Regions from separate parts of the Paenalcaligenes sp. genome, predicted to be linked through region 2. Evidence: predicted binding sites of a transcription regulator. Region 2 holds the regulator's gene; the other holds the start of a gene.
The links. Region 2 encodes LexA, which represses DNA repair genes until DNA is damaged. Its sites were predicted from a motif close to ACTGTATNNNNATACAGT; they were not measured.
Positions count from the first base shown of each region.

Region 1: recA (recombinase RecA) is a predicted target of LexA. The motif match lies at 7,001-7,018, and genes of this name have one in related genera.

Region 1 covers NZ_JASLIX010000019.1:1,177-11,551, forward strand. The annotation lists gene sucD (succinate--CoA ligase subunit alpha) at 1-4, opposite strand, end outside; gene sucC (ADP-forming succinate--CoA ligase subunit beta) at 23-1,183, opposite strand; gene Q1V74_RS01100 (DUF2889 domain-containing protein) at 1,257-1,817, opposite strand; gene metE (5-methyltetrahydropteroyltriglutamate--homocysteine S-methyltransferase) at 2,010-4,307, opposite strand; gene Q1V74_RS01110 (LysR family transcriptional regulator) at 4,437-5,354, shown strand; gene recX (recombination regulator RecX) at 5,328-5,861, opposite strand; gene recA (recombinase RecA) at 5,865-6,947, opposite strand; gene Q1V74_RS01125 (recombination-associated protein RdgC) at 7,201-8,097, shown strand; gene Q1V74_RS01130 (Crp/Fnr family transcriptional regulator) at 8,094-8,783, opposite strand; gene hemN (oxygen-independent coproporphyrinogen III oxidase) at 8,796-10,199, opposite strand.
Region 2 covers NZ_JASLIX010000006.1:5,944-18,548, forward strand. The annotation lists gene Q1V74_RS00360 (hydantoinase B/oxoprolinase family protein) at 1-1,756, shown strand, start outside; tRNA gene Q1V74_RS00365 (tRNA-Leu) at 1,819-1,903, opposite strand; gene tig (trigger factor) at 2,277-3,584, shown strand; gene clpP (ATP-dependent Clp endopeptidase proteolytic subunit ClpP) at 3,584-4,243, shown strand; gene clpX (ATP-dependent Clp protease ATP-binding subunit ClpX) at 4,321-5,601, shown strand; gene lon (endopeptidase La) at 5,744-8,179, shown strand; gene lexA (transcriptional repressor LexA) at 8,255-8,902, opposite strand; gene Q1V74_RS00395 (amino acid aminotransferase) at 8,974-10,176, opposite strand; gene uvrB (excinuclease ABC subunit UvrB) at 10,250-12,277, shown strand; gene Q1V74_RS00405 (Fe-S cluster assembly transcription factor) at 12,412-12,605, shown strand, end outside.

The DNA.
Region 1 (10,375 bases), on a different contig from region 2:
ACATGAAATAAATCCTTTCCGGTTATTTGGCAGCCGCCACAACTTTGGTTGCTGCTTCGGCCATGGTGTCAGCACTAATGATAGGTAAACCAGACTCGGCCAACATTTTCTTACCTTGCTCTTCGTTGGTTCCTTTCATACGTACCACAAGAGGCACATCTAAGTTCACCGCCTTGCACGCTGCGATTACCCCTTCGGCAATCACATCACAGCGCATAATACCGCCAAAAATATTCACTAAAATGGCTTTCACATCATCGTTTTTCAACATGATTTTAAAAGCTTCAGTCACTTTTTCTGCGGTAGCACCACCACCAACGTCCAAGAAGTTTGCAGGCTCACCACCAAATAGCTTAATGGTATCCATGGTTGCCATCGCCAAACCAGCGCCGTTCACCAAACAACCGATATTGCCATCCAGTTGGATATAGGCCAAATCAAATTTGCTGGCCTCTACTTCTGCAGGATCTTCTTCGTCTAAGTCACGGTACTCAAGGATTTCAGGCTGACGGAACAGTGCGTTCGTATCAAAGTTGAATTTTGCATCCAACGCCATGATGTCGCCCGAGCCAGTCAAAATCAATGGGTTGATTTCAGCCAACGAAGCATCGGTATCCCAGTAAGCCTGATACAGTTTTTTGAACTGATCGGCTGCTTGTGCTTGCGAAGCCTCAGGAATACCAATCCCTGCTGCAAGACCCATGGCTTCTTCGGTAGTTAGGCCCGTAGCTGGATCCACAAAAACCTTGAGAATTTTCTCAGGATGAGTGGCCGCTACCTCTTCGATTTCCATACCACCTTCGGCAGAGGCCATCACGCATACGCGCTGCGACTCACGATCCGTCACAATACCTACGTAGTATTCTTTTTTAATATCCGCGCCGTCTTCAATAAGCAAACGACGTACTTTTTGTCCCTCGGGACCGGTTTGGTGTGTGACCAGCTGCATCCCAAGAATTTCGTTAGCGAGTTGCTTAACCTCGTCCATTGAGCGAGCTAATTTCACCCCGCCACCCATACCACGACCGCCGGCATGAATTTGCGCTTTAACAACCCAAACTGGGCCCCCTAGCTTTTCGGCCGCAGCAACTGCTTCATCGACGGAAAATGCAGGAATGCCTTCTGGCACCGCTACACCGTACTTTCTTAACAGTGCTTTGCCCTGATATTCATGAATTTTCATTTAGTACCTGTCAGTCTAAGAACACATTAAAAAAATTGCTCATTTGCTGCGTTGCAACAAACAAGCAAAAACACTACGTATCGGGCTTCTCGTACCACTTAGGATAGTAAACCCGAACAATATCACCATCTGCACGTAAGGCATGACACCCATCAATATGAAATGGGCGTTTATCCTGCTGCTGTGTTGTTGCCTTGATTCGATTCAAGCGAGTAGCAATCCCCTGCACCGCAGCAGTAGGCAAGACATTCGTAAGTTCTGTCATATGCGTACAACCATATCGCCCCGCCAAACGCGCACGCACATCGTGCCTAAATCCACGTAAGAGATTTAGACCGATCAATTGCCGATAGTCATCAGCGATAGTGGCACAGATTTTATAAGGCGCCGCTTCGTATTGAACCGCGGCATCTACAATGGTGTAACTGTCGTCGATAGTAATGCGCAACAGCATATGGTGAACCGGCTGCCCTGCGGGATGTACCCCACCTTCGAATAGGGGAAAATCATACGATTTGGTGTCAACCAAGACAGCATCTAGATCCCACAGACCATCCTCTCGCTCAAATACCTCTACGGTCACAGCCCGTTTATGTAAAGGCGAGCGTTTCACTGATGTGGTTGACAGAGACATACAGAAAACACCTAAGCAAAGACAAACAACAAAAACCAGTTAAGTATAACGCACCTACCCCCTAAGGCTGCAATTTTCCTCACTTTTGTCAGCAATATGTCAGCCTATAGAGTGAATTCCACAAAAAAACCCCTTTTCCATGACCATATCATGGCTAAGGGGCATAATAAGCTTTAACCCTATAGCTTTAGGCTATAAGTGTTGGCGTAAATAACGTGCAGCGGCAACCATTTCTAGCAAAGCCGCCTGGGTTTCAGGCCAACCTCGCGTTTTTAAGCCGCAATCAGGATTCACCCATAATCGCTCTGCAGGGAGCTTTTGTGCAGCTTTTTGCATTAAGCTAACCATCCACTCTTGCTGTGGAATATTAGGCGAGTGAATATCATACACGCCAGGGCCAATGTCATTCGGGTAATGAAAGTCTTCAAACGCCTCTAACAACTCCATATTAGAGCGTGAGGTTTCAATCGTAATGACATCCGCATCCATGGCCGCAATGGCTTGCATGATGTCATTAAACTCGGAATAACACATATGAGTGTGAATCTGCGTACTATCTTTTACTCCACTAGTGCTAAGGCGGAAGCAATCCACTGCCCATTGCAAATAGGCCTCCCAGTCAGCACGGCGCAGCGGCAGCCCTTCTCGAATTGCAGGCTCATCAATTTGAATAACTTGTATCCCCGCTGCCTCTAAATCTAATACCTCATCACGCAAAGCCAACGCTAACTGCTGGCATGTCTCTTTGCGAGGCTGATCATCACGCACAAAAGACCATTGCAGCATTGTCACCGGACCAGTCAACATCCCTTTTACTGGCAGCGTTGTTAGAGATTGTGCATAAGCCGACCAAGCCACCGTCATAGGCGCGGGACGTAACACATCACCAAAAATAATCGGAGGTTTGACACAACGCGAACCATAGCTTTGCACCCAACCATTTTGAGTAAAAGCAAAACCAGCAAGCAGTTCACCAAAATACTCAACCATGTCATTACGTTCTGCCTCGCCATGCACCAACACATCGATGCCTATTTCCTCTTGGAAGCGAATGACGCGCTCAATCTCTGCTTGGATGGCTTTTTCATACGCCGCATCGCTCACATTCCCCTCTCGCCAATCGCGTCGTAACTGACGTATTTCTTTGGTTTGTGGAAAAGACCCAATAGTTGTAGTGGGAAAAGCCGACAAATTTAAATGTTTTCGTTGCACGTGAATACGCTCAGCAAAAGGCGTACGAGTACGTGAGATCTGATCTATTTTTTTCAGCTTCGCTCGCAGCTCAGGGTTATGCGTACGTGCTGAATGTGCGCGACTTTGCAAAGCAGATCTCTGTGCAAGCAGATATTTCTGATCTGCGTCCGAAACCGTCCCCTCTAAAAGCGCAGTCAATAAGCGCAACTCTTCCAGTTTCTGCACAGCAAAAGACAGCCAGCTTTTTAATTCTTCATCTAGACCCGTTTCACTGCTTACATCCACCGGCACATGCAACAACGAACAAGAAGGAGCGATCCAAAGTCGCGATCCGAGCTGCGCACGCACCACTTGTAATTGGCGACTTAACGCATCCAGGTCTGAACGCCAAATATTACGCCCATCAATCGCCCCTACTGACAGCACCTGATCTGCCCCTAAGGCTTCTACTACAGCGTTTAGCTGTTGAGGTGCGCGCACAATATCAATATGCCAACCAGCGACAGGAAGCTGTTTTACCGTATCAATATGATGCGCAATACTTTCAAAATAAGTCGCCACCAGTAATTTAACAGGGCTTTGTGCTAGCTGCTCATAAGCAGTCGCATAGGCTTGTAACCAAGCAGGAGGTAAGTCCAGTACTAAAGCCGGCTCATCCACTTGCACCCACTCCACTCCCTGGGCTGCTAAGCGTTCGAGTATTTCTATATACACCGTAAGCAAAGCAGGTAATAGCTGTAATTTAGCCACATCCCCCGCCCCCTCACTAAAACTATCCCCTTTTGATAACCACAACCATGTTAATGGTCCTGGAATCACAGGTTTAACCTCAAACCCGGCTTGCTGAGCTTCAGCCACCTGATCAAATAAACTTTCGCGTGCAAGATAAAAAGACTGATTCGCCTCTAACTCTGGCACAATGTAGTGATAATTCGTATCAAACCACTTCGTCATCTCGCAAGCGGCTGCAGGCTGCCCTTGAGGGGCTCGACCACGCGCCATCCGAAATAACGTATCCAAATCCACACTGCTTCCGACTGGATGCTGAAACCGTGCCGGCACCACCCCTAAGGTTGTGGTCCACTCTAAAATGTGGTCATACCAGGCAAAATCACCCACTGGTACCCATTTAACCCCAGCCTCGTGTTGCAGCTGCCAATGTGCTTGGCGTAGTCGTGCGCCTTCTTGTTGCAAAGCTTCTTGCGACAGCTCTTGATTCCAATATGCCTCTACCGCTTTTTTTAGTTCGCGCTGTTTACCAATGCGCGGAAAACCCAGATTATGAAAAACAGTCATATACCTAAACCCCATAAGCAAATAAGGAAAATGCAATTAAGCAAACCATACTTACTATTGTCTAGGATATATGCCAAAATAAAAAATCAAATCCCACAAACACTATATGAATAAAACTCAACTAAAATCATGCTTGAAATTCGTCATCTTGAAACGCTGAGCGCTATTCGTGCCACCGGAAGCCTCCAAGAGGCGGCTGAAACCTTGCACGTCACCCAATCCGCTTTATCACATCAGCTACGCGACCTAGAGGTCCGACTCAAATTACAACTGTTAAACCGACGCACACGCCCAGCGCGCCTAACAACAGCAGCTTTGCGCATTTTGGCCCTTGCCGACGAGGTACTACCTAAAATTCGGGCAACAGAACGCGAACTACAACGCTTAGCGGCTGGTCGTACAGGTCGGCTTTATTTAGCCATAGATTGCCACTCTTGTTTCCAATGGCTCATGCCCACCTTGGATCAGTTTCGTGCCGATTGGCCTGACGTTAGCCTAGATCTTTCTGCCGCTTTTTCTTTTGCACCATTGCCCGCGCTATTACGCGGTGACTTAGACATGGTGATCACCTCTGACCCTCAACCTCTGGCTGGAATCGACTACACCCCTTTATTTCGCTACGAGCTCGTGTTGGTGATGGCTGCCAAACACCCTTTAGCCACGTATGCTTATATTGAACCAGAGCAGTTAGCAGATCAAACACTTATTACTTATCCCGTAGAAAAACAACGCTTAGATATTTTCACCCAGTTTTTAGATCCCGCCGACATCGAACCCGCGGAAATCCGCAAAGCAGAACTAACTCCCATCATTATGCAACTGGTCGCCAGTTTACGAGGTGTTGCCAGCCTTCCTAATTGGGCTTTAGCTGAATATCAACAAAACCCGTGGCTACGCACGGCCAAATTGGGAGAAAATGGAATTTGGCGCACACTCTATGCAGCCAAACGGAGTGAAGATAGCGATGCAGACTATATGGTGGCGTTTTTAGAACAAGCCCAACAGACATGTTTTCAGCACTTAAAAGGAATCGTTAAAGCGCTCTAAGATACGGCGTAACACCTCCGATCCAAATCCACGGTTTGCCATAAAACGGTATTGTTTTGCATAGGCTTTTTGATCGGTGGGCGCTTGGCCAAATTTCCGTTCCCAGATGTCATAAGCTCGCTCAAACTCCGTTTCTTTTAGGTCAGTCTGTGCCGCTTGAATATGGTTTTCATCTACACCATGTTGACGCAATTCTTGCAATAAGCGATACGTGCCAAATTTATTGGCGCGTCGATTAAGATGACTACGCACAAAGCGCTCATCGGATTGCCAATTTTGTTGCGCAAGCTCATCGAGCAAGCTATCTACCTGATCTGGATCCTCGGCGTGGCGTAATAGCTTGCGCCGTAACTCCACACGAGAATGCTCGCGCCTAGAAAGCAGGTCGATCGCACGGGCTTTCAGTGAGGGACCTGCTTTTTTCGGTGCAGGTGACGGAGTTTGAGCAGAGGTGATTTCCAGCTGCTCAAAGTTCTCGTCATCCTGAAAAAACTCCCAATCAGACATATATTATTTTTCGTCTTCCGCCGCCTTTGCTTCAGGGGTAGAAGCTACTGGAGCTTCTACGGGCTCCAGCAATGTAATGCCATGATGGGCTCGTACTTTGTTTTCAATATCACGCGCCATATGAGGATGCTCTTTAAGGTATTCGCGTGCATTGTCTTTGCCTTGGCCAATGCGTGTGCCCTCGTAGCTATACCAAGCACCTGCTTTGTCCACAATACCCGCCTGTACCCCTAGGTCAATGATCTCGCCTTCACGTGAGATGCCGCCCCCATACATAATATCGAATTCAGCCTGTTTAAAAGGTGGAGCCACTTTGTTTTTAACGACTTTAACCCGCGTTTCGTTACCAACCACCTCATCGCCACGCTTAATTGAACCAATACGGCGAATATCCAAGCGCACAGAAGAGTAAAATTTTAGCGCGTTTCCACCAGTAGTGGTTTCAGGGCTGCCAAACATCACCCCAATTTTCATGCGAATTTGGTTGATAAATATCACCATGCAATTAGCACGTTTAATTGTTGCAGTAAGCTTACGCAATGCTTGGCTCATGAGGCGAGCTTGCAAGCCCGGTAGCGAATCACCCATATCACCTTCGATTTCGGCTTTGGGGGTTAAAGCGGCTACCGAGTCTACGACAATTAAGTCCACCGAACCGGAACGCACCAGTGCATCTGTAATCTCTAGCGCTTGCTCGCCCGTATCGGGTTGGGAAATAAGCAAATCATTTAAATTTACACCAAGCTTGGCGGCATACTGAACATCTAACGCATGCTCAGCATCCACAAAAGCACATGTACCACCTAGCTTTTGCATCTCTGCGATGACTTCAAGCGTCAGGGTGGTTTTACCTGAGGATTCGGGGCCATAGATTTCAATGACCCGACCCCGAGGTAGACCTCCCACCCCTAAAGCGATGTCTAAACCTAAAGAGCCAGTGGAACAAACTTGAATATCATGCTCAACCTGATTGTCCCCGTAGCGCATGACGGAGCCTTTGCCAAACTGTTTTTCAATTTGAGACAGTGCAGCAGCTAAGGCTTTTTCGCGTTCGGCAGCAATGGCTTTATTGCGCTTATCATCCATGTAAATGTCCTTTAGAGTTAGGGGCATGCCCCATTCCAGTAAAAACCTATTATACTGTATAAATATACAGATATCTACTTTCTATGCCTACATGTTGGCATAGATACGATTCATTTTGCACCCTAAGCTTAGCGCATTTACATTATTTTATCTGTACGCATTATTCACCATAGGTAAAAAGTACCACCCCTTACCCGTCACTTGGCATTTATGCGTACAATGCTTTTTTATTCTTAAATTTTCTTGCAGCATTATGTGGTTTAAAAATTTACGCTTTTTTCGCCTCCATCCTGACTGGGATGCCGAGCACATTGACGACGCTATTGCTAGCCAAGCCTTTACTCCCGGTAGTAGCCAAGACCCTGTCAGCATAGGTTGGGCACCCGTACAAGAAAACGCAGATTTAGTACATCGCGTTAATGGGCAAATCCTTCTTTGTGTTAAAGCAGAAAAAAAACTGCTGCCAACCACTGTAGTTAATCAAATTGCTCGTGCCCGCGCCAAAGATAAAGAGGCAGAACAAGGCTATAAAGTAGGCCGCAAGCAAATGAAAGAACTCAAAGAGGATCTTATTACTGAACTTCTGCCACGTGCTTTCAGCATAGAAAGGCTAACTCACGTCTGGATCGATCCTGAAAACCGCTGGTTGGCTGTGGATGCTGCCGCTGCTGCGACTGCCGATGAGGTTATGGGCTTATTAGCCAAAACATTTACCCTTTTTCCTGCTTTACCCGTTTATACCGAACTAGCCCCTACCACAGCCATGACTGGCTGGCTCGCTCAAGCCGAGGCCCCCTATCCATTTAGCATTGATCAAGATGCAGAGCTGCGCGCCAGCGGAGACAGCAGAGCGGTGATTCGTTATGCCCGTCACAGTCTAGACAACGAGGAAATCCGACATCATATTTCTCAAGGTAAACAGTGCACCCGTCTTGCACTGACGTGGGCCGACAAAATCTCTTTTGTACTTAGCGATGGCTTAGAGATCAAACGCTTAGCAGCAACGGATTTATTAACTTCAACACAAGACCCCCATTACGAGGACGAAGCGCAAGCCTTTGATGCGGCCTTTTTCCTCATGTGCAGTGAGCTAAATCATTTATTACAAGAACTACTAAATGCCCTGGGTGGCGAAAAGGCTGAAGCCTAACGATGATATTCGCAGAGGCCATCGACATCTAAAAACATAATATGACGCCCGTCCACCGCTATAAAACCGCGGCTGGACAGGTCATGCAATATGCGCGAAAAATGCTCAGGGGTTAAATTTAGTGCTGCCGCAATTTGCGCTTTAGAACAATGCAGCGTCGTTTTCACCCCATTTTTCAAAGGCAAATCCCCAAGCAGGTAACAAATAACGCGCTGAGTGCCTGAATGCAAATTCGCTGTTAACACATCCCCCAACAGCTGATGCAAACGCTCACTCAGTGTCGCCAATAAATGTCGCATTAAAGCCGGCTGTTGCGCTAAATAACCAAAAAATGCCTCAGCAGTAATCTTTAGCACTCGCACCGAATCCAGTGCCATGGCATCTACGCGATAAACACTGTTCATTAATAGGTAAGCGTCTCCGGCACTCTCACCTGCTTTAAGGCAATTGAACACCTTTACCTTGCCTGCTGGTGAGCGCATTTGTAACTGCACCTGACCACTATCTATAACATAAAAAGCGTCACAGTGACCCCCACGCTTAAACAAAAACTGCCCTGACTCAAATTGCAAAAATTCCGACTGAGCAAAAAGCTGTTTTAATGCATCTGGGCTCCAACCTTGAAATAAAGGATGTGCCGCCAACCGTTTAGGTGAAAGTAAAAGCGCTTCAGACATCAAGGACATGATGACCCCTAGTTAAATCAAACGTGAATAGGTAGCTGCTGTCGCCTGAGTCAGGTAGGCATCAAATACCATACTAATGGCGCGTACAAATAATCGCCCCTTAGCAGTGATCTGAATATGATGTGCGTCGGCCTGTATTAAACCCGCTTCCTGATAGGGTGCTAAAACGGCACGTTCTGCGGCAAAATGCTCAGCCACATCCAATTGATAGCGTTGACTAAGCGAGGCAAAATCCACACGCATGCTACACATTAAAGTCATGATAATTTCGGCACGAAGCTCATCCTCAGCACTCATCACCAACCCTCTAAATGTTGCCAACTGGCCTGCCTCAATGGCTGAGCGATAAGATTTGAGCGAGCGCTGATTCTGTACATGCGTACCACCGACCTTACCAATTGCCGATACCCCTAGACCAATCAAATCACTTTGTGCTCGTGTTGTATAACCTTGGAAGTTACGATGTAAGCTTCCATCTAAGCGAGCTTGGCTCAACTCGTCTTCAGGTAAGGCAAAATGATCTAAACCAATGTACTCATAGCCCGCGTCCAATAAACGCTGGGCCGCCATCAAAAAAATCGCCAATCGTTCATCAGCTGAAGGTAATAAGTCGGCATTAATCAAACGCTGTGCTTTAAAACGCTGTGGTAAGTGGGCATAGTTATAAAGAGCAATACGGTCTGGTCGCAAAGATAATAGCGCTTCAACTGTTTGTGCAAACGTCTCTTGTGTTTGATTGGGTAACCCGTAAATCAAGTCCGTATTAATTGACTCAAACCCAGCAGCTCGACTTGCCGCCATGGCCATTTCTACCATTTCTAAGGGTTGAACGCGATTAATCGCTTGCTGAACCAGAGGATGAAAATCTTGCACCCCAAAGCTCGTACGATTAAACCCCAGCTCTGCTAGGTAAGAAAGAGTCTCAGCATTTACCGTACGCGGGTCAATCTCGATACCTAGCTCTGCGCTAGGTTCGAAATGAAACTGCTGCTGAATCCCCTGCATTAGCCGTTTAAGCTCTTCAGCGGGTAAAAAAGTCGGTGTGCCTCCACCCAAGTGCAGCTGTCCTGTTAAACGCTGCTCACCCAAATAAGGCGCTAGCAGTTGTAATTCCTGTAAAACCGTATCAACATAATGGCGCGAACGACTTTGATCCTGAGTAATTATTTTATTACAGGCACAAAAATAACAAAGTGAAGCGCAAAAAGGCAGGTGAACATATAACGAATACGGGGGCGGGCTGACAAATTGCTGACGATGAGTTAAAGCCGTTATATAATGATCCGAGCTAAAGTCGTCTTGAAAGCGATCTGCGGTAGGGTACGAAGTATAACGTGGTCCCGAACGATCAAAACGTCGAATCAATTCCTCTGAAATCTGTACCGTATCAAGAGGTTCGGCTATTTCACCCATCATAAAACTCCAAATGCCTATAAAAAACGATTTTCTGTTTCCTATTATGACGTTTTTTAACTTTCCGCCTCTTGATATAGGTCAAGCCCACTTTTGCTGCCAGCCTCCGCTTTACGCTTTTTTTGTCATTACTCATGACAAACACCGTATGATTGACGTCTAAACTCCACTTTCTTACC
Region 2 (12,605 bases):
AGGCACGCTGCATTTCACATGTAAGGCCGTGATTGAAGCCTTTGAAAAAGATATTCATCCTGGAGATGTGTACGCAATTAACGATCCCTATGCAGGCGGTACCCATTTTAATGATGTGCGTTTGATTCGGCCTATCTTTGTACAAGACACGTTATTGGGTTTTAGTCAGTCAAATGGGCATTGGTCGGACGTAGGGGGAAGTGTTCCTGGTTCATTTGATGTGACAGCAAGGGAGATGTTTAAAGAGGGGCTACGTATTACACCAGTGCGGTTATTTGCTAAAGGGCAGTTTTGTAAAGATGTGGCACAGCTCATTGCTTCGAATACTCGTGATCCGGCTTCGATTATTGGGGACATTCATGCGCAAGCTCAGGCAACTCAGGTTTGCGAGCGTGAAATGATTCGTTTAAGTGAGAAGTATGGCGTTGAGACGGTGATCGAGGGCATGGGTGCCGTCCAAGACTACGTAGAAAAAGCAGTCCGACAGCGATTGGCGGCTTTACCGGATGGTGAGTGGGAGACACAAGATTTTATTGATTGTGATCCGTTGTCGGGGGAGGGCATGATTCCTATTAAAGTGAAGCTCACCATTCAAGGCGATCGTGCCATTTATGATTTTAGTGGTAGCCATCCGACCATTGGTTCCATTTATAACTCGGCCTTTGGCTCGACTTTTTCTGCTGTGGTGGCTGGGATGAAAACCTTTTTTCCTGACTTGCCCCTAAATAGCGGCTTTTATCGCGTGTTTGAGGTGATAGCGCCTGAAAATAGTATTGTCGATGCGCGTTGGCCTGTCGCCGTCACAGGGTTTTTAATGCCTTTTGAAAAAATCATGAACGCGATTTATGAAATTTGGTCGCAGATCATGCCAGAACGAGCTACGGCTTGTGCTTTTAATTTGGAATACCTATTAACGGGTGGGCGTGACTTACGCCATAAAGAAAAACCCATTTTTATGTTTTATGATTGGTTGCCAGGGGGTTGGGGCGGGCGTAATGGTAAAGACGGGGCAAATGTCACTACGGCTTCTTTTGGAGTGGGTTTAATGTCGCAGCCGGTAGAAGGCCAGGAGCGTGCCAACCCCATTTTAACCACCGCATTTCAAATACAGACTGACTCGGCTGGGCCTGGAAAATGGCGAGGCGGGTTAGGGGTTGTGAAAACTTCAATAATGCGCGATGCACAAGACCCGGTGATTTCATATATTTGTGATCGAGAGCGCGCTGTCGTATGGGGGATAAACGGTGGATTGCCGTCGATGCCGCATGGATTAACATTGACTCGCGCTAAGACGGGTAAGCCTGAGTGGTTAGGTTCTGTTTTCTCTGATATGCCCATTGAATCAGGGGATATATTTAGCCGACCTACAGCAGGTGGGGGCGGTTTTGGTGATCCGCTTGAGCGTGACCCGTCTTTAGTTTTAGAGGACGTAATTGATGAGTATGTATCGATAGAGCGCGCGGCTAAAGATTATGGCGTGGTGATTCATGCAGTAGATCCAGAGATTTGTGCTTATGAATTAGACATGCCCGCTACCGAGCAGTTACGCGAGCAGATTCGAGCGCAGCGAGTGGCGTGGATGCGCGCTGATCCAACAGAGGTAGCTCGTTGGTATCAGGAAGGGAAAATCGATCAACTGGATGCGGTGCGTCAGTATGGGGTAATTTTGGAATGGGATACGGGCGCGCTCCTGCCAAAAAGCACACAACAATTTCGTGAGATGCTAGAAAAGCGTACAATAGCGCAATGGCAGTAATAACAAAAAAGCCGTTGATTTTAAAGGATTGTATTCCCATAAAATCAACGGCTTTCAGTATTTGGTGCGAACGGAGAGACTCGAACTCTCACACCTCTCGGCGCCAGAACCTAAATCTGGTGCGTCTACCAATTCCGCCACGTTCGCAAATAAAAATAAATAGTAACGCAAAAAAAATAAAATGTAAAGTTTTTCTGCGTAGTAGGTATTTTGCCTGTGCAAATGACCAAAGACGTAACTATAGCCCGGTCTTTTTTGTTTGTCCAGTCTTTTTTTTAAAAGAGTGAAAAAGGGGCTGAGCGTATTTGGTTCAAGATCAAAGCCTTGTTAAAAGCGCGGTTTAACAGCGGAAAAATCCCCAAAATGGCACAATGAGTGGTATAAATAGCGTCTTAGTCTTGTTTTTTATGCATATTTACCCCCATTTGGCTTAGCTTGCTGGCTTTGGCGGTTATGTTTTGAATGGATTTCCGGTAAAATATGTGTTTTTTGTTAAACCACTTATTTATATAGGTCTCTAATGCAGCCCGAGGTTGAAATTCTGTCCGGTTTGGAGCGCCGAATCGATGTCGTCGTATCCACGGCCGATGTCGAAAAAGAAGTCCAAGCGCAACTTAAACGTGTGGCGCGTACCGCCAAGATCCAGGGTTTTCGCCCCGGAAAAGCCCCTCTATCTATTGTAGAGCGCAGCCACGGTCCTAGCATTCGTTACGAAGCCATCAACAATGAATTGGGCAAAGCGCTCGATGAAGCCATTGAAAAAAGCGGATTGCGTGTAGCGGGTGTACCATCGATTGAACCCAAAGAGGACGCCGCCGAGGGCACCATGGCTTTTACAGCCACCTTCGAGGTCTATCCTGAAATCACTCTGCCTAACCTAGCAGAGCTAGAGGTCACTCGTAGCAACGTCAATGTTGGCGATGCGGAAGTCGATCGTACTATCGATATTTTACGTAAGCAGCGTGCTAACTACGAAGCACGTGAAGATCGTGCGGCTCAAGACGATGATCGCGTCACACTTGACTTCACTGGTAAGATTGATGGTGAGGCCTTTGAAGGCGGTTCGGCTGAAGCCTTCTCTTTTGTTTTAGGTCAGGGGCGTATGTTGCCCGAATTCGAGGAAGCCGCTAAGGGTATGAAAGCAGGTGAAGAAAAAACCTTCCCCTTAACCTTCCCCGAAGACTATGCTGGCACCGAGGTCGCTGGCAAAACAGCCGAATTCACAATTAAAATCACCGAGGTCGCTGAGCCTATTTTGCCTGAGCTAAACGATGAGTTTGCTAAGCAGCTAGGGCAAGCCGAAGGCGATATCGATGCCTTGTTGGCAGACGTACGTGCTAACATTGAACGTGAGGCCAAGGCTCGTGTTCAAGCTCGCACCAAAGCCAGCGTGATGGATGCTTTATTAAAAGCCTCTGAATTTGATATTCCTAAAGCGCTGGTAGATAACGAAGTTCAGAATCGTGTAGCGATGGCACGTCAGGAGCTTCAGCAACGTGGTTTACCTAATGCTGACTCCATGCCTATTCCCGAGGAAATCTTCAAAGACGAAGCCGAGCGTCGTGTACGTTTGGGTCTGTTGCTTTCCGAGCTCGTACAGCAAGCCGACTTAAAAGCGACGCCCGAGCAAGTACGTGCTCGCATCGAGGAGTTTGCTCAAAACTACGAGCAGCCTGAACAGGTGATCAGCTACTACTTATCAGACGCCCAACGTCGTGCAGAAATCGAAGCGATCGTATTGGAAGACAACGTGGTCGAACATGTTGTATCCCAAGCTAAAGTTACCGATGAAGACGTCGCGTTTGAGCAACTAATGGGAAATAACTAATGTCGTCTCGTTTTATCGACTTCTATGCTTCCATGTACGGTGGGCAGTCCGTGACCCCTACGGGGCTGGGCTATGTGCCTATTGTGGTGGAGCAGTCTGGCCGCGGAGAGCGTTCTTATGATATTTACTCACGCTTATTGCGTGAACGCATTATCTTTTTGGTTGGGCCGGTTAATGACCACTCCGCAAACTTAATTGTGGCGCAGTTGTTGTTCCTAGAGTCGGAAAACCCAGATAAAGATATTTCGTTATATATCAACTCGCCTGGTGGGTCGGTGTATGCGGGTATGGCTATCTACGATACGATGCAGTTTGTGAAACCCGATGTGTCGACATTATGCACGGGCATGGCAGCTAGCATGGGGGCCTTTCTTTTAGCCGCTGGTAAAAAAGAAAAGCGTTTTGCTCTGCCTAACTCGCGTATTATGATTCACCAGCCATCGGGCGGAGCCCAAGGTCAAGCGACGGATATCCAGATTCAAGCCAAGGAAATTCTAAGCTTGCGTGAGCGCCTGAATGCAATTTTGGCCGACAATACGGGTCAAAGCATAGAGCAGATTGCCTTAGACACAGAGCGAGACCGTTTCATGGATGCCCAAGAGGCGGTTAGCTATGGTCTGATAGATCAGGTACTAACACATCGTTCTGACGATAATTAATTAGCAGCGGCGCGATAACAAGCGCCGCTATGCCCATGCCATTTGCGGTTTTCCGCACTTTTTGACTGTATATTCTTATGTCCGACAAACATTCGGCCGACGATAAAGCCCTACACTGCTCTTTTTGTAATAAAACACAAAGCGAAGTAGCAAAGCTTATTTCAGGTCCTGGCGAAGTCTACATTTGTAATGAGTGCATTAGCCTCTGCAATGAGATGATCCTAGAGGACAAACAAGAGCAGAGCACGGCAGAATTACTCGGTACGCAGTTACCCAAGCCGCAAGAAATCAAACACTTCTTAGATGATTATGTTATTGGTCAAGATCAACCAAAACGTAATCTGGCTGTGGCGGTTTACAACAACTATAAACGTATTCAGCATACAAGTGCCGCTGGTGATGTAGAGCTATCCAAAAGTAATATTTTGCTGATTGGGCCCACGGGTTCAGGCAAAACACTGTTAGCTCAAACCTTAGCGCGTATGCTAAAAGTACCATTCGTGATGGCAGATGCTACCACCCTAACCGAAGCCGGTTATGTGGGCGAGGACGTGGAAAATATCGTCCAAAAGCTCTTGCAATCATGTGATTACGATGTAGAAAAAGCACAACGTGCCATTATTTACATTGACGAAATTGATAAAATTTCTCGTAAAGCAGATAACCCTTCTATTACCCGTGATGTCTCTGGAGAAGGCGTACAACAAGCTTTATTAAAAATTATCGAAGGCACAGTGGCTTCGGTACCGCCACAAGGGGGGCGTAAACACCCTAACCAAGATTTTATTCAAGTCGATACCACCAATATCTTATTTATTGTCGGTGGTGCGTTTGATGGTCTGGAAAAAGTGATTCAAAATCGCACGGAAAAATCCGGCATTGGCTTTGGTGCAAAAGTCAGTGTAAAAAGCGAGCGTGGGGTGGGAGAGCTTTTCGCCGAGGTCGAGCCCGAGGATTTGATTAAATTTGGCTTGATTCCAGAGCTGGTCGGGCGCTTGCCTGTTGTCACTACCTTACAAGAGCTGGATGAAGAAGCGTTGATTCGTATTTTAACGGAGCCTCGTAACGCCTTAATTAAACAATTCCAAAAGCTTTTCGAAATCGAAGGCGTGGAGCTAGAGGTCGAGGACGCCGCACTACAAAGCATTGCGCAAGCAGCGATTAAACGTCGCACGGGCGCACGTGGTTTGCGCTCCATTGTTGAAAAATCACTATTAGACACCATGTATGACCTACCGTCTTTACAAAATGTGAGCAAGGTCATCTTGACTAAAGACGCCGTAGAGGGCAAAGACAAGCCCGTTTTGGTCTATCAAACCTCAGGCCAAACCGCATCCGATCAAAATGCGGTGGCGTAGTCTGACTGGATACGCATCATTCGGTACCTTTTGATACTTGAAATTATCCGATTTGCCACAATCTGTAAGTCAGAAGCTAGAACCACGGGGGAAGCTATCTTGCTTCCCCTTGTGGTCTGTAGGTAATTAAAAGGAAATTACTATGTCTGCAAGCCAGATTTTAACTATGGAATCCAAGGAATTGCCACTGTTGCCGTTGCGCGATGTCGTGGTGTTTCCGCATATGGTGATTCCTTTATTTGTTGGACGTCCACGCTCCATTAAAGCATTAGAACTAGCGATGGAGTCAGGCAACACCATTTTGTTGGTGGCGCAAAAAACGGCTAGCAAAGACGAGCCCACCGCCGACGATATGTATGAAATCGGCTGTGCGGCAACGATTCTACAAATGCTTAAGCTCCCCGATGGCACAGTTAAAGTCCTTGTCGAGGGGGTTGAGCGCGCCAAAATTGAACAGGTTGTAGATAACGAAACCCACTTTAGCGGCTTTGCGGTAGCTGTAGAAAGCACAACTGATGAGCTCGCCGAAGCCGAGGCTTTGCGTCGTGCTGTGGTGGCGCAGTTCGAGCAGTACGTTAAACTCAATAAAAAAATCCCGCAGGAAATTCTGACTTCTTTAAGTGCAATTGACGAAGCTGGTCGATTGGCCGATACCGTTGCCGCACATCTTCCGTTAAAACTTGAGCAAAAACAGTCCATGCTTGAGTCGGTAGCGGTGGTGGACCGTCTTGAAGCATTATTAACACAGCTAGAAACCGAAATCGATATTTTGCAAGTCGAAAAGCGGATCCGTGGCCGTGTGAAAAAACAAATGGAAAAGAGCCAGCGCGATTACTATTTGAATGAGCAAGTGAAGGCAATTCAAAAGGAATTGGGCGAAGGCGAGGACGGTGCAGAGATCGAAGAGCTTGAGCAGCGTATCGAGGAAGCGAAGCTGCCTAAAGATGCTCAGAAAAAAGCAGAAGCGGAGCTAAAGAAGCTAAAGATGATGTCGCCCATGTCGGCTGAAGCCACCGTGGTGCGCAACTATTTGGACACCTTGGTGGGGTTGCCATGGCGCAAACGCAGCCGCATTAATAATTCGTTAGAAAATGCGCAAAAAGTACTGGATGCCGATCATTATGGTTTGGAGAAAGTCAAAGAGCGCATTATTGAATACTTGGCAGTACAGCAGCGCGTCTCTAAGCTGAAAGCCCCTATTTTATGTTTGGTTGGGCCACCCGGGGTGGGTAAAACCTCATTAGGGCAGTCCATTGCTAAGGCGACAAATCGTAAATACGTGCGTATGGCCTTAGGTGGTGTACGTGATGAGGCCGAAATACGTGGGCACCGCCGTACCTATATTGGTTCTATGCCTGGTAAAATCCTGCAAAATATGGGCAAGGTTGGTGTGCGTAACCCCTTGTTCTTGTTGGATGAGATCGACAAGATGGGAGCGGATTTCCGTGGGGATCCTGCCTCTGCATTACTCGAGGTCCTAGATCCTGAGCAAAATCACACCTTTCAAGACCATTATCTTGAAGTGGATTTTGATTTATCGGATGTGATGTTTGTTGCAACCAGCAACACCTTAAATATTCCCCCGGCCTTATTAGACCGTATGGAAGTGATTCGTTTATCCGGTTACACCGAGGACGAAAAGGTAAACATCGCTTTTCAGCACTTGATTCCAAAGTTAATGAAAAACAATGGGGTCAAAGACAACGAGTTGGAGATCACCGAAGACGCGGTGCGGGATATTGTCCGTTACTACACCCGTGAAGCCGGGGTGCGTTCTTTAGAGCGTGAGATTAGTAAAATTTGCCGTAAGGCCGTGCATAAATTCCTCTTGCTACCTAAAGGCAGCAAGGCTGAAGCGCTAGTGGTCACCAGTGAAAATCTGAATGACTACCTTGGGGTACGCCGCTACGATTTTGGTGTAGCGGAGACCGAAAACAAGGTGGGCCAGGTAACGGGGTTGGCGTGGACAGAGGTAGGTGGGGATTTACTCACTATCGAAGTTGCAGATATGCCCGGTAAAGGTAATATTCAACGCACAGGCTCTATTGGCGATGTCATGAAGGAATCTGTAGAAGCCGCACGTACGGTAGTACGTTCACGGGCCCAGCAGTGGGGGATTGCAAGTCCGATTTTCGAAAAGCGCGATTTGCACGTCCACTTCCCTGATGGGGCTACCCCTAAAGACGGGCCTTCGGCAGGGATTGCGATTACCACAGCGATAGTGTCATCGTTAACCGGTATTCCTATTCGTGCTGATGTGGCGATGACAGGAGAGATCACTTTACGCGGGGAAGTGCTTGAAATTGGTGGTTTGAAAGAGAAACTACTAGCAGCCCAACGTGGTGGGATTAAAACTGTCATGATTCCTGAGCAAAACGTAAAGGATTTGGCTGAGATTCCTGATAATGTGAAAAATACGCTCGAAATTATCCCAGTACGCTGGATTGATCGAGTGCTAGAGGTCGCATTAGAAAAAATGCCAACGCCTTTATCGGATGAGGAGCTCGCACGCATTACTGCAGAGGCCGTAGCGGCGAAAAGCAGCACAGAGACAGCTGGGGGATTAACGAAGCACTAAGCTTTGTATAGTCTTAAGGCGTAAAAGACCCTCATGCTCTATGTTGTAGCATGAGGGTTTTTTTTATTTGGTTATTTAGTTAAAGCTTTGGTCGCGGATGAGACCAACTGCGATGCCCTCGAGGGAAAAATCATCAGAGGCTCGAACAATAATGGGCTCGTAGTCGGGGTTTTCAGGAAGTAAATTTAAGCCGTTAGCTGTGCGCTGTAAACGTTTGACAGTGACCTCGTCGCCTAGGCGTGCTACTACAATTTGACCATTGCGGGCGTCAGTAGCTTTTTTAACGGCGAGTAAATCACCATCTAAAATGCCGGCATCGCGCATGCTTAAACCACGTACGCGTAATAAATAGTCTGGGGCTTGGCTAAAGAGAGCAGGCTCTACACCGACTTCGCGTTCGATGTGCTCGGCGGCAAGAATAGGGTTACCGGCTGCTACACGCCCAATAATAGGCAAAATAGAGGAGCTGGAAGGCGAGGCGGGCGGATCAATTAAGAGACGAATACCGCGAGAGGTACCCGAGATCAGCTCAATCGCACCCTTGCGCGCCAAGGCTTTAAGGTGGTCCTCTGCGGCATTGACGGATTTAAAGCCAAAGGTTTGGGCGATTTCGGCACGCGTTGGTGGAAACCCTGTGCGTTGGATTTCAGAGCGAATAAGATTGAAGATCTGTTGTTGACGAGCGGTTAGTTTCACAGCGTGACCATTAAACTGATATTTTATACAGTTTAATTGTTAACTAAATACTTAGAAAAAGCAAGAAAAAGCCGGCGTAGCCGGCGATTTTTCTATGCTTAACGTAAAACTCGTGCAATAGCTGCGGCGACAGTGTCTATATTATGTGCATTGAGCGCTGCTACACAAATACGGCCGGTGTCTAAAATATAGATCGCGTCTTCGTCGCGTAAGGTGTGGACTTGTTCTTGGCTAAGACCGGAATAAGAGAACATGCCTTTTTGCTGCAAAATAAAGTCCATGTTTTGTACAACACCGTGTTCTTTGAGTTTAATAACAAGCTGTTGGCGCATGGACTGAATGCGCTCTCGCATGTGTTGTAGCTCTTGTGTCCACTGCTGGAAGCGTTCAGGCTGCCCAAAAACGGTGCTGACGATTTTAGCACCGTGAGTAGGAGGATTTGAGTAGTTCGTGCGTGCTAGGCGCTTAAGCTGGCTTAATACGCGTGGGCTTTGTGCGGCGTCTGTGGTGATAACAGTTAATGCACCGACACGTTCACCATATAAAGCAAATGATTTGGAAAACGAGGAGCTTACTAACATGGGGATGCCTTGTTCGGCGAGCAAACGTACGGCGGCTGCGTCCTCGGCTAGACCGGTGCCAAAGCCCTGATAAGCAATATCCATAAAAGGAATATGCTGCTTGGCAACTAATAGTTCGGCGAGCACTTGCCATTGCTCAGCAGTGGGGTCAATGCCTGTGGGGTTATGACAGCAGGCATGCAAGACCACAATGCTTTGGTCGGGTAGTTGCTCTAAAAAAGAGCACATGGCTTCAAAATCTAAACCCCGAGTATTGGCATCGTAATAGGGGTACTCAACGACTGTAAAGCCAGCTTTTTCAAATAGGGCCCGATGGTTTTCCCAGCTGGGATTACTAATAGCTACGGTAGCGTTGGGGCAGAGGCTTTGTAAAAAGTCGGCACCAAGTTTCAGAGCGCCGGTACCTCCTAGACTTTGTACCGTTACAGCACGCTGTTCTGTGAGGGGGCTCGATGTACTGCCCAAAAGCAGCTGTTGTGCGCCTAGGTTGTAGTTATGAATCCCGTCGATGGGAAGATAGCCTCGCGCTGCAGATTGTTCAGCAAGGTCTTGTTCGACCTGAGCGACTACGGGTAATAAGGGCATACGTCCTTGGGCATCATAGTATACGCCAACCCCAAGATTAACCTTATGCGGGCGAGGGTCTGTGTTGAATTGTTCGTTTAACCCAAGAATAGGATCGCGTGGAGCTTGGGGCACGCTGTCAAAGAGGGAAGTCATAACAAAAATGCAATGGGTGCGAATGAATGAAAAATAATGGGATAATAGCAGTATCTATCAATGTGGGGTCAGTATGCAAACCTTTACGCCGCAATTCGTACAATATCCGAATAGTCCTTTTCAATTATTTCAGCCTTATCCGCCGGCTGGCGACCAGCCTACAGCGATAGCACAGCTGACAGAGGGCTTGGACGATGGCTTAATGTATCAGACCTTATTAGGGGTAACGGGATCAGGAAAAACGTACACAATGGCAAATGTGATTGCTCGTAGTGGGCGCCCTGCTATTGTGTTAGCTCCTAATAAAACCTTAGCAGCACAGCTCTATGCCGAAATGCGAGAGTTTTTTCCTAAGAATGCGGTGGAGTATTTTGTTTCCTATTATGATTATTATCAGCCCGAGGCATATGTGCCGTCACGGGATTTATTTATAGAAAAAGACTCTTCCATCAATGAGCATATTGAGCAAATGCGCTTATCCGCGACTAAAAGCTTATTAGAGCGCCCAGACACCATCATTGTTGGCTCGGTTTCTTGTATTTATGGTATAGGAAATCCGGCAGACTATCATGCGATGGTGTTGACCTTACGTGTGGGCGATGAAATTGGTCGCCAAGAGCTATTAGCACGTTTAGTTGCTATGCAGTATGAGCGCAATGATACCGAGTTTGAGCGGGGGATGTTCCGAGCACGAGGCGAGGTAATTGATATTTTCCCAGCGGAAAATGCGGAGCAAGCGTTACGTGTAACCCTTTTTGATGATGAGATTGAAACATTAGCTTTATTTGATCCGTTAACAGGAAAAGTCCAGCAAGAGCTACCACGCTTTACCGTTTATCCCGGTTCGCATTTTGTGACACCACGAGATACCGTTTTGCGCGCCATAGAGACCATAAAGCTCGAATTAAAAGAACGGTTGGCAGAGTTAACCGCGCAGGGTATGTTGGTTGAGGCACAGCGTTTAGAGCAACGTACGCGTTTTGATCTGGAAATGATGTATGAATTGGGATTTTGTAAAGGGATCGAAAACTACTCACGTCATTTATCTGGGGCGAAAGCAGGCGATCCGCCACCGACCTTAATTGATTATTTACCCAAAAATGCCATTATGTTTATTGATGAAAGTCATGTGACGATAGGGCAAATTGGGGGCATGTATAAAGGGGATCGTTCACGTAAAGAAACCCTGGTGCAGTTTGGTTTTAGATTGCCGTCGGCGTTAGATAACCGTCCATTGAAAATGGATGAGTTTGAGCAGCGTATGCCACAAACCGTTTTTGTGTCGGCGACGCCAGCGGCTTATGAGCAAGCCCATGCGGATCAGGTAGTAGAGCAAGTAGTGCGACCGACCGGCTTGGTCGATCCTGTGGTCGAAGTGCGACCTGCTACCACGCAGGTCGATGATGTGTTTGGCGAAATCACGTTGCGTGTAGCGCGCCAAGAACGGGTGTTAATTACTACGCTCACGAAACAAATGGCAGAGGATTTAAGTGCTTTTTTAGCTGAGCATGGGGTAAAGGTTCGCTATTTGCACTCGGATATTGATACCGTAGAGCGCGTTGAGATTATTCGTGATTTGCGTTTGGGTGTGTTTGATGTCTTGGTCGGGATTAACCTGCTACGCGAGGGACTGGATATTCCAGAGGTTTCATTGGTTGCTATTTTAGATGCTGACAAAGAGGGGTTTTTACGTTCTGAGCGAAGCTTAATTCAAACTATTGGTCGCGCTGCACGTCACTTGCATGGTCATGCGATTTTATATGCGGATCGCATCACGGATTCAATGCGTAAAGCCATGGATGAAACCGAGCGACGTCGAGAAAAGCAACTACGTTTTAACGAAGAGCACGGGATTACTGCCCGAGGTGTGAGCAAGGCTGTGCGAGATATGATTGACGGGGTAATTGCACCTCATCAGGTTGAGCTCGAGGCCTTGTCACAGCTTTCCTTGGATGCGATCAAGGACGAAAAAACCCTAGCGCGCGAGCTGAAGCGATTAGAGAAAAAAATGCTGGATCATGCTAAGAACCTAGAGTTCGAGGCGGCGGCACATGTTCGTGATCAGTTACGACAGCTCAAGGAGCAAGCCTTATTGTCCTAGGAACTTTTTTTGTGTAAATCAGACTAATCCCTCGCAATCCCTTACAGAATAAGTGGGTATTTGTTATACTAGACTAAATTGGTCGGGTATAGCTGGGCTATTGGCCATTTACCAACTATTTCAAGGACATCATTATGCGTTTAACCACAAAAGGACGTTTTGCTGTAACAGCAATGATTGATCTGGCCTTGCGCCAACAAAGCGGTCCGGTTACCTTGGCAAAGATCAGTGAACGCCAGAGCATTTCCTTGTCGTATTTAGAGCAGTTGTTTGGCCGTTTGCGTCGTCATGAGCTGGTGGAAAGCACTCGGGGTCCCGGGGGGGGATA